2 regions of the Methylobacterium sp. A54F genome follow, and region 2 is predicted to be linked to the other one. Evidence: predicted binding sites of a transcription regulator. Region 2 holds the regulator's gene; the other holds the start of a gene.
What was found. Region 2 encodes LexA, which represses DNA repair genes until DNA is damaged. Its sites were predicted from a motif close to TGTTCNNNNTGTGTTCNG; they were not measured.
Positions count from the first base shown of each region.

Region 1 (4,206 bases), on a different contig from region 2:
GCGCACGCGCTTCGTCGCGGACGCGCGGGTCCGCGTCCGTATTACGGGGCATCACGGCGGACGATGCAGGCGAGGAGCCACCCCTCCCGGTGGCTTGGCCCTCGACGCCCCACCGGGTCACGTCGAGGGCGAACTGGGCTCCGCTCAGGCAATCGCGCGGGCCTGCCGGCCCGCCCCGGAGGAGGTATCCGGCAGAGAAGCCAGGGGCCAAGCGCCTCAGATGTCGAGTTGCGCGCCGTCCGCGAACGTGGCGCGCTCTGAGATGAAGGCGAACCGCGCCTCCGGCTTGTTGCCCATCAGGCGCTCCACGGCGTCGCCCGTGGATTCGCGCGCCTCGTCGAGCACCGCGACCCGGAGCAGCGTGCGCTTCTTCGGGTCCATCGTGGTTTCCTTCAGCTGCGCCGGCATCATCTCGCCGAGGCCCTTGAAGCGGCCGATCTCGACCTTGCCGTTTTTGAAGGTGGTCCGGATGAGCTGGTCCTTGTGGGCGTCGTCCCGGGCATAGGCCGTCTTGGTGCCCTGCTGCAGCCGGTAGAGCGGCGGCATCGCGAGGTAGAGATGGCCCTTGTCGATGAGCTTGGGCATCTGCCGGTAGAAGAAGGTGATCAGCAGCGAGGCGATGTGGGCGCCGTCCACGTCGGCGTCCGTCATGATGATCACCTTGTCGTAGCGCAGGTCCTCCGCGCGGTACTGATGGCCCGTGCCGCAGCCGAGGGCCTGGGTCAGGTCCGAGATGAGCTGGTTCGCGCCGAGTTTGTCCCGGCTTGCCGATGCGACGTTCAGGATCTTGCCGCGCAGCGGGAGGATTGCCTGGGTGGCGCGGTCGCGGGCCTGCTTGGCGGAGCCGCCGGCCGAGTCGCCCTCGACGATGAAGATCTCGGAGCCCGCCGTGCCGGCGGCCGAGCAGTCGGCGAGCTTGCCGGGCAGGCGCAGCTTGCGGGTGGCGGTCTTGCGCGCGACCTCCTTCTCCTGGCGGCGGCGCAGGCGCTCCTCCGCCCGGTCGATCACCCAGTCGAGGAGCTTCGCGGCCTGCGTCGGCGAATCCGCGAGCCAGTGGTCGAAGGCGTCCCGGACCGTCGTCTCGACGATGCGGGAGGCCTCGACGGTGGCGAGCTTGTCCTTGGTCTGGCCCTGGAACTCCGGCTCGCGGATGAACACCGAGAGCATCGAGGCGCAGGTCGCCATGACGTCGTCGGTGGTCACCGCCGTCATGCGCTTGGCCTGGTTCACGCGCTCGGCGTGCTCGCGCAGGCCCCGCAGCAGCGCGACGCGCAGGCCGGATTCATGCGTGCCGCCCTCGGGCGTCGGGATGGTGTTGCAGTAGGAGGACGAGACGCCGTCCTCCGTGACCATCCAGGCGACGGCCCATTCGAGGGAGCCGTGGGAGCCCGGCCGCGTCACCTTGCCGGAGAAGATCGCGTCGGTGACGAGCTCCTTCCCGTCGATGTCGCGGGCGAGGTAGTCACGCAGGCCGCCCGGGAAGCGGTGAACGGCCTCCGGGGGCACGTCGTCGAGCCCTTCGAGCAGGCTCGGCGCGCAGCGCCAGCGGATCTCGACCCCGCCGAACAGGTAGGCCTTCGAGCGCGCCATCTTGAACAGGCGGCGCGGATCGAATTTCAGCGCTCCGAAGATCTCGGCATCGGGGTGGAAGCGCACGCGGGTGCCGCGACGGTTCTGGACCCGCCCGACCGTCTCCAACCCGCCCTGTGCGTGGCCGCGGGAAAAGCTCTGGCGATAGAGGGTCTGGTTGCGGGCGACCTCGACCTCAAGGACGTCCGACAGGGCGTTGACCACCGAGATGCCGACGCCGTGCAGGCCGCCGCTGGTCTCGTAGACCTTGGAGTCGAACTTGCCGCCCGCGTGCAGCGTCGTCATGATCACTTCGAGGGCGGACTTCCCCGGAAACTTCGGGTGCGGGTCGACCGGGATGCCACGGCCGTTGTCCGTGACCACGAGGGCGCCGGTCTCCTCCAGCTCCACCTCGATGAAGCTCGCGTGGCCCGCCACCGCCTCGTCCATGGAATTGTCGATCACCTCGGCGAAGAGGTGGTGGAGCGCCCGCTCGTCGGTGCCGCCGATATACATGCCGGGCCGGCGCCGCACCGGCTCAAGCCCCTCGAGGACCTCGATGGTGGAGGCATCGTAGCCGGCCTCTGCCGCCTCGGGAGCCGGCAGGGGTTGCACGGCCACCGGGCGCCGCCGCTCGCTCGCCGGCAGCCCAGCGCCGGCGGCCTTTGCGCCCGGCCCGAACAAGTCGCGTGCGGGATCGCTCACGCGCACTCTCCCGGGCTTCGAATCGCGTCTCGCACCATGAGCCTTCATGCGCTCCTTGTACCGGAACAAACCGGAAACATCAAAGCGGTCCCGCACGGATCCGCCCTGCGGTGCACGATCGCATGCGCGGGCGCCGCCCACCAAACCCGGGGACCGAATGGCGGATGCGCCCGTGTCATCGGAGTGATGCGCAAGCGTGGTTAAGATCCCGTCTCGCGGTGCGGATACGCCGAAAGGTGACGGAACCGAAACCTCGGAAGGGCATTATCTTGCCGAAGCTGAGCCGTAACGCCAACCGGAGCCCCAGCCGATGAGCACCGCCGCGATCGAAGCGCGCCGCCTCACCCTCGCTCGCCTGGAGCGCGCCGCCGGCGAGGTGTTCGGCTGTCCGCAGGAGGCCGCGCCCGCGCCACGGGTCTCGGTGCTGACGCCGACGATCGTGGCCCTGGCGGCCCTCGCCACAGCGATCGCGGCGGCTGTCAGCTACCTCGTCTGATCCTCTCGCATTATCGTTCCAGCCTTCGGCCCGGCGCTGTCCGGACCGAATCGCCTCACTCCGCCGCCTTCTTGGGGGCCCGCTTGGCCGCCGGCCTCGCGGCCGCCTTGGCTCCGGCCTTCGCCGCCGGCTTCCGCTTCGGTGCCGATTCATCGCCGCCCGCAGCCTTTCGCGGCGCGGCCTTACGGGCGGGAGCCTTGCGGCCCCGCGCGGGCGTCTTACCGCCGCCCGCGGCGCGGCGCGCGTTCACGAGGCCGATCGCCTCCTCGAGGGTCAGCGCGTCGCCCACGACGGTCTTCGGCAGCGTGGCGTTGACCTCGCCATCGGTAACGTAGGCCCCGTAGCGCCCGGCCTTCACGGTCAGCGCCCGCCCGGAAGCCGGGTCCGTGCCGACCACCCGGCCCGGATCGCCAGCCGGGCGGCCGCGGCCGCCGCCCTGCTCTTTGGCCACGATGAGGTCGATGGCCCGGTTGCCGCCGATCTCAAGGACGTCGTCGTCCTTTCCGAGGTTCGCGTAAGTCTTCCCGTGCTGCACGTAGGGCCCGAAGCGCCCGAGATTGGCGAGGATCGGCTCACCGGTCTCGGGGTGCCGGGCGACCTCGCGGGGCAGAGCGAGCAGGCGCAGGGCGATCTCCAGATCGACCGATCCGGGGGAGAGCCCCTTGGGCAGCGAGGAACGCTTGGGCTTCTCGGCGCCCTTCTCGGTGGAGGCCTCGCCGAGCTGCAGGAAGGGACCGAAGCGGCCGTCCCGCAGGGTCACGGGCAGACCCGTGGCGGGGTCGTTGCCGAGCACCCGCGTGCCGGGCTGCCCGCCCTCGGCCGACGTTCCGTCGCCCTCGCCCTCGACGCCCGAGGCCGCGAGCTGGCGGGTGTACTTGCACTCCGGGTAGTTCGAGCAGCCGACGAAGGCCCCGAACTTGCCGAGCTTCAGGGAGAGCGTACCCGAGCCGCAGGTCGGGCAGGCGCGCGGGTTCGACCCGTCCGCCCGCTCTGGGAAGATGTGTGCGCCCAGGAGGTCGTTCAGTGCGTCGAGGACCTCGGCGACCCGCAGTTCCTTGGTGCCGCCGACCGCCGCGGAAAAATCGCGCCAGAAATCGCGCAGCACCTCGCGCCAGTCGATCTCGGCATTCGAGACGCGGTCGAGCTGACCCTCCAGCGCGGCGGTGAAGTCGTACTCGACGTAGCGCTTGAAAAAGCTTTCCAGGAAGCCGGTGACGAGCCGGCCCTTGTCCTCCGGGACGAGCCGCTTCTTGTCGATCTTGACGTATTCGCGGTCGCGCAGCGTCTGCAGGATCGCCGCGTAGGTGGAGGGGCGGCCGATGCCGAGCTCCTCCATGCGCTTCACGAGGCTCGCCTCGGAGTACCGCGGCGGCGGCTCGGTGAAGTGCTGGGTCGCGGCGATGCGCTCGCGCCGGAGCGCATCGCCGGCCTTCATC
Region 1 covers NZ_JBKFBF010000005.1:168,185-172,390, forward strand. Annotated here, with positions in the region: gene parE (DNA topoisomerase IV subunit B) at 217-2,274, opposite strand; gene ACLBXP_RS10420 (hypothetical protein) at 2,585-2,770, shown strand; gene topA (type I DNA topoisomerase) at 2,826-4,206, opposite strand, start outside.
Region 1: the regulator LexA is predicted to act here: its motif matches at 2,336-2,353, upstream of parE (DNA topoisomerase IV subunit B).

Region 2 (4,206 bases):
CGCGCGACGCCGTTCGCCGTGGACAGGCGCTTCCGCATCCTGCAATTCGCCTCGGCCTCCCTCTACTCGCTGGGCCACGGCGGCAACGACGCCCAGAAGACCATGGGGATCATCGCGGTGCTGCTCTACGCGCAGGGGCACCTCGGTGAGAGCTTCCACGTCCCCCTCTGGGTCGTGCTCTCCTGCCAGTCGGCGATGGCGCTCGGCACTCTGTTCGGGGGCTGGCGCATCGTGCACACGATGGGCTCGCGCATCACCCGGCTCAACCCGATGCAGGGCTTCTGCGCCGAGACCGGGGGCGCGCTGACCCTGTTCCTCGCGACCTGGCTCGGCGTGCCCGTCTCCACGACCCACACCATCACGGGCGCGATCATCGGCGTGGGTGCGGCGCGGCGCGCCTCCGCGGTGCGCTGGGGCGTCGCCGGGGATATCGTGACGGCCTGGGTGCTGACCCTGCCGGCGGCCGCCCTCATCGCGGCCGGAACCTACCTCGTCACCGGTCTCTTCGGCTGAGGGTGCGATCCTCTCAGGGCCGAGCCTTGCCGGCGACCTCCCGGACGAAGGCGAGGCAGCGGCTGCGATCGGCCGGATCCGTCACGCGCCCGAAGGCCTCGAGGAGTTCCGCGGTCTGCGCCACGAGGCCGAGATCGGTCGCGCTCTCCTCACGGTCGCCGGCGCCCGCGAGGGGGTCCCCCGTCAGCAAGGCGTCCTCGCTCGTGCCGAGCGCCGCCGCGATCCGCCTCACCATCGTGCGCCCGGACGTCGCCTCCGGCGCCGCCTCGAACCCGGACAGGTTCATGCGGTCGTCGCGCTCGCTCCGCTCGCCACCCATCATGGTACCACGCCCCCACTCTTCGAATTTTGGCCGAACGCTCTAGCTTTCAGTCCAATGATGCACAATCATCCGGTGCACAATGCAGACGTCTACCGAGGTGCGGCGGACCCGCGCAGCGACGGAACGAGACCTGTGCCAGCGCGGGACCGACGCGGGCATCCGGCCGGCGTCCGCGGCCAGACAGCAGAACTCGTGCCGACCGGTTCGAGCCGCTCTTGCGGAACACTTGCGGAACGTTTAGCCTGTTCGCTGTTTGTTTCTGCGACCGCGCGCCGCGTGGGCGCCCACCTTGAGACAGGTCGAACCGATGCTGACGCGTAAGCAGTTGGATCTCCTCCGCTTCATCCAGCAGCGCATGCGCGAGAGCGGCGTGCCTCCCTCCTTCGATGAGATGAAGGATGCGCTGGACCTCAAGTCGAAGTCGGGCATTCACCGCCTGATCACCGCCCTGGAGGAGCGCGGCTTCCTGCGTCGCCTGCCGAATCGGGCCCGCGCGATCGAGGTGATTCGCATGCCCGAGACGCTCGGCAGCGCCGCCGGCGCGGCGAGCGAGGTGCGGCGCTTCACCCCGAGCGTCGTCGAGGGCGGACGGGCGAAGGCTGCGCCGCCGCGGCCGACCACGACGCAGATCGTCGATGAGGCGGGCCGGGCCGTGACGATCCCCGTGATGGGACGCATCGCGGCCGGTACGCCGATCTCCGCGATCCAGAACCAGAGCCATGCCATCACCCTGTCGCCGGACTTCGTGGCGGGCGGTGAGCATTATGCGCTCGAGGTTCGCGGCGATTCGATGGTCGAGGCCGGCATCCTGGACGGGGACCTCGTGGTCATCCGCAAGCAGGAGACCGCCAACACCGGCGACATCATCGTGGCGCTCATCGACGACGAGGAGGCGACCCTGAAGCGCCTGCGTCGCCGCGGTTCCTCGATCGCGCTGGAGGCGGCGAACCCCGCCTACGAGACGCGGGTGTTCGGGCCGGACCGCGTTCGGATCCAGGGTCGCCTCGTCAGCCTCGTCCGGCGCTACTGAAGCGATTCGGCTGAGGGCGGGTCGGGCTCGTCCTCGCCCGGCGGCCGCACGGTGGCGGGCGGTCCCTGGGCGGGTTCGGGCCGCGCCGCGGGACTTGGCCGTCGCCAGGGCGGCGTGCGGACCGGATCGCGGGCGTTCGTGACGCGCGGGCCCTCGCCCGTGAAGCGGATCGCCACGGCGCCGTGCCGGGCGAGGTAAGCCCGGTCGATCACGAGCGGTGCCGCGCAGGCCGCCGGTGCCGCTCGGGCGCTGACGAGGATCGCGGCCCGGGCGCAATCCTCCGCGAAGGCACGGCCATCTCGCACCAGGGCGACCGCGCCGCCCCCCGCCATCGTCGCGGTGCACCCGAGGCGATCGCAGCGCCCGCCCGCGGCAAGCTCCGAGGCCTGCCGCCCGTCCCCGTCGGCGCGCAGCCATTGTTCGACCACGAAGGACGGCGCCCGCCCGACCAGCATCAGCCGGCCTGCGCCGTCGCGCAGCGCGAGGCCCCCGCCCTCGCGATCGACGTAGAGGTCGTGCCGCTCCGGGACCGCCGCGAGTGCGAGGCCGAGGGCCGCCGGGGCGAGGCTCAGCCAGCGCAGGCGCGAGGCCGGCAGCGTCGCGAGGAGCAGGGCGAGGCCGAGGAGCGCGAGGGCGCCCGTGCCGAAGGCCGGCACCACGACGGTGGCGTGGCCGAACCCGGCGATCCACTCGGAGGTCGTGAGCATGCCCCGCACCGCGAGGCCCATCAGCCACCAGACCGGCTGGTCCAGGGCGAAGGGGTAGGCCAGGATGCCGAGCACCGCGGCGGGCATCACCGCGAGGGAGACCAGGGGCAGGGTCAGGGCGTTCCCGAGGATCCCGAACGGCTGCACGGTCTGGAAGTGATAGGTCGCGAACGGCGCGGTGGCGCATTGCGCGACGAGGGTCGTGGCGAGCGTTCCGATGACGGCGGTCCCGGCGAGCGCGATCAGGCGCCCCAGGCGCCCGGCCCCCTCCCGCCGCAGGAACCCGGCGCCGAGGAGCGGCGCGCAGGCGATGAGCCCGGCGACCGCGCCGAACGACATCTGGAAGCTCGGGCCGAGCAGCGCCTCCGGCTCGCGGGCGAGCGCCACCAGCGCCGCGAGGGCGAGGTTGCGCATGCTGAGGGCGGGCCGGTCCACCAGGATCGCGCCGAGCATGATCAGGGTCATGAGGAGCGCCCGCTCGGCCGCCACGTCCCAGCCCGAGAACACGCAGTAGGCGGTCACGCCCGTCATCGCGAAGCCCGCGGCGATCTTCTTGATCGGCCAGGTGAGGGCGAGGAACGGGACGAGGGCGAGGATCGCCCGGATCAGCCAGAACACCACGCCGGCGGCGAGCACCATGTGGAGCCCCGAGATCGAGATGACGTGGTAAATCCCGGCCGCCCGCAGCACCGCGCTGGTCTCCGGGCTGATCAGGCCGCGCTTGCCCGTGACGAGGGCCGCCGCGACCGCGCCGGCCTGCCCCCCGTTGGCGTCGGTGATCCGCCGCGTCAGGGCGTTGCGCGCCGCATCGACCGCCGCGGCGATCCGCAGGCCGAGGTCGGGGGGCTCGGGCGGCGCGCGGACCTCGATCCGCCCCACGAGCGAGCCCACCGCGCCGATGCCGCGGAAGTAGGCGTCGCGGGCGAAATCGTAGCCGCCCGGCCGCGCGGCCTCGGGCGGCGGCAGGAGGCGCGCGGTGGCGGCGATGAAATCGCCCGGCCGCAGCGCCTCCGCCCGCTTGTAGGAGACGCGCACCCGCGCCGGCCGCTGCCCCGCGGCGAGGCCGCCGAAGCCCGACACCCGCACGACCACCCGGGCCCCCTCGTCGCGCTCGTCGAGGGCCTCGATGAAGCCGGTGAGCGGGCCGATGGTGGTGCGGGCGAGGACCGGCGCCTCGACCCGGAGGATCCGCCACTCGGCCGCCGCGAAGCCCAGGAAGGCGGCGACCGCGGCGAGCGCCAGCGCCCGCGCGACGGGGCGCCCGCCGAGCCAGGGCATCGGCGCCAGGCAGGCACCGCCGGCGATGAGCGGCGCGGCGAGCGCCGGACTGCCGTCCGCCGCGGTGAAGCGCACGAGGATGCCGAGGCCGAAGGCGACGGCGAGCCACGGGAAGAGCCGCCGCTGCTCCGCCTCCACGGCGAGGCCGGCGCCGAAGAACGCCCGGATGGCGGGCAACGGGGCGAGGCGGCGCCACGCGACGCCCGACCGCGCCGCCGCGATGCTCCCGGCCCCGCTCCCCCCTCCGCCCATGCGTGCCGCCCGATGGTGCCGCCGGAAACCCTCGCCCGGACGCGCCGCGAATCGCCGGCACGTTCCGGCCCGAACGGCGTTTCCTCAAGTGCTCGGGCTCATGC
Region 2 covers NZ_JBKFBF010000009.1:106,451-110,656, reverse strand. Annotated here, with positions in the region: gene ACLBXP_RS16100 (anion permease) at 1-513, shown strand, start outside; gene ACLBXP_RS16095 (hypothetical protein) at 527-835, opposite strand; gene lexA (transcriptional repressor LexA) at 1,143-1,865, shown strand; gene ACLBXP_RS16085 (ComEC/Rec2 family competence protein) at 1,859-4,102, opposite strand.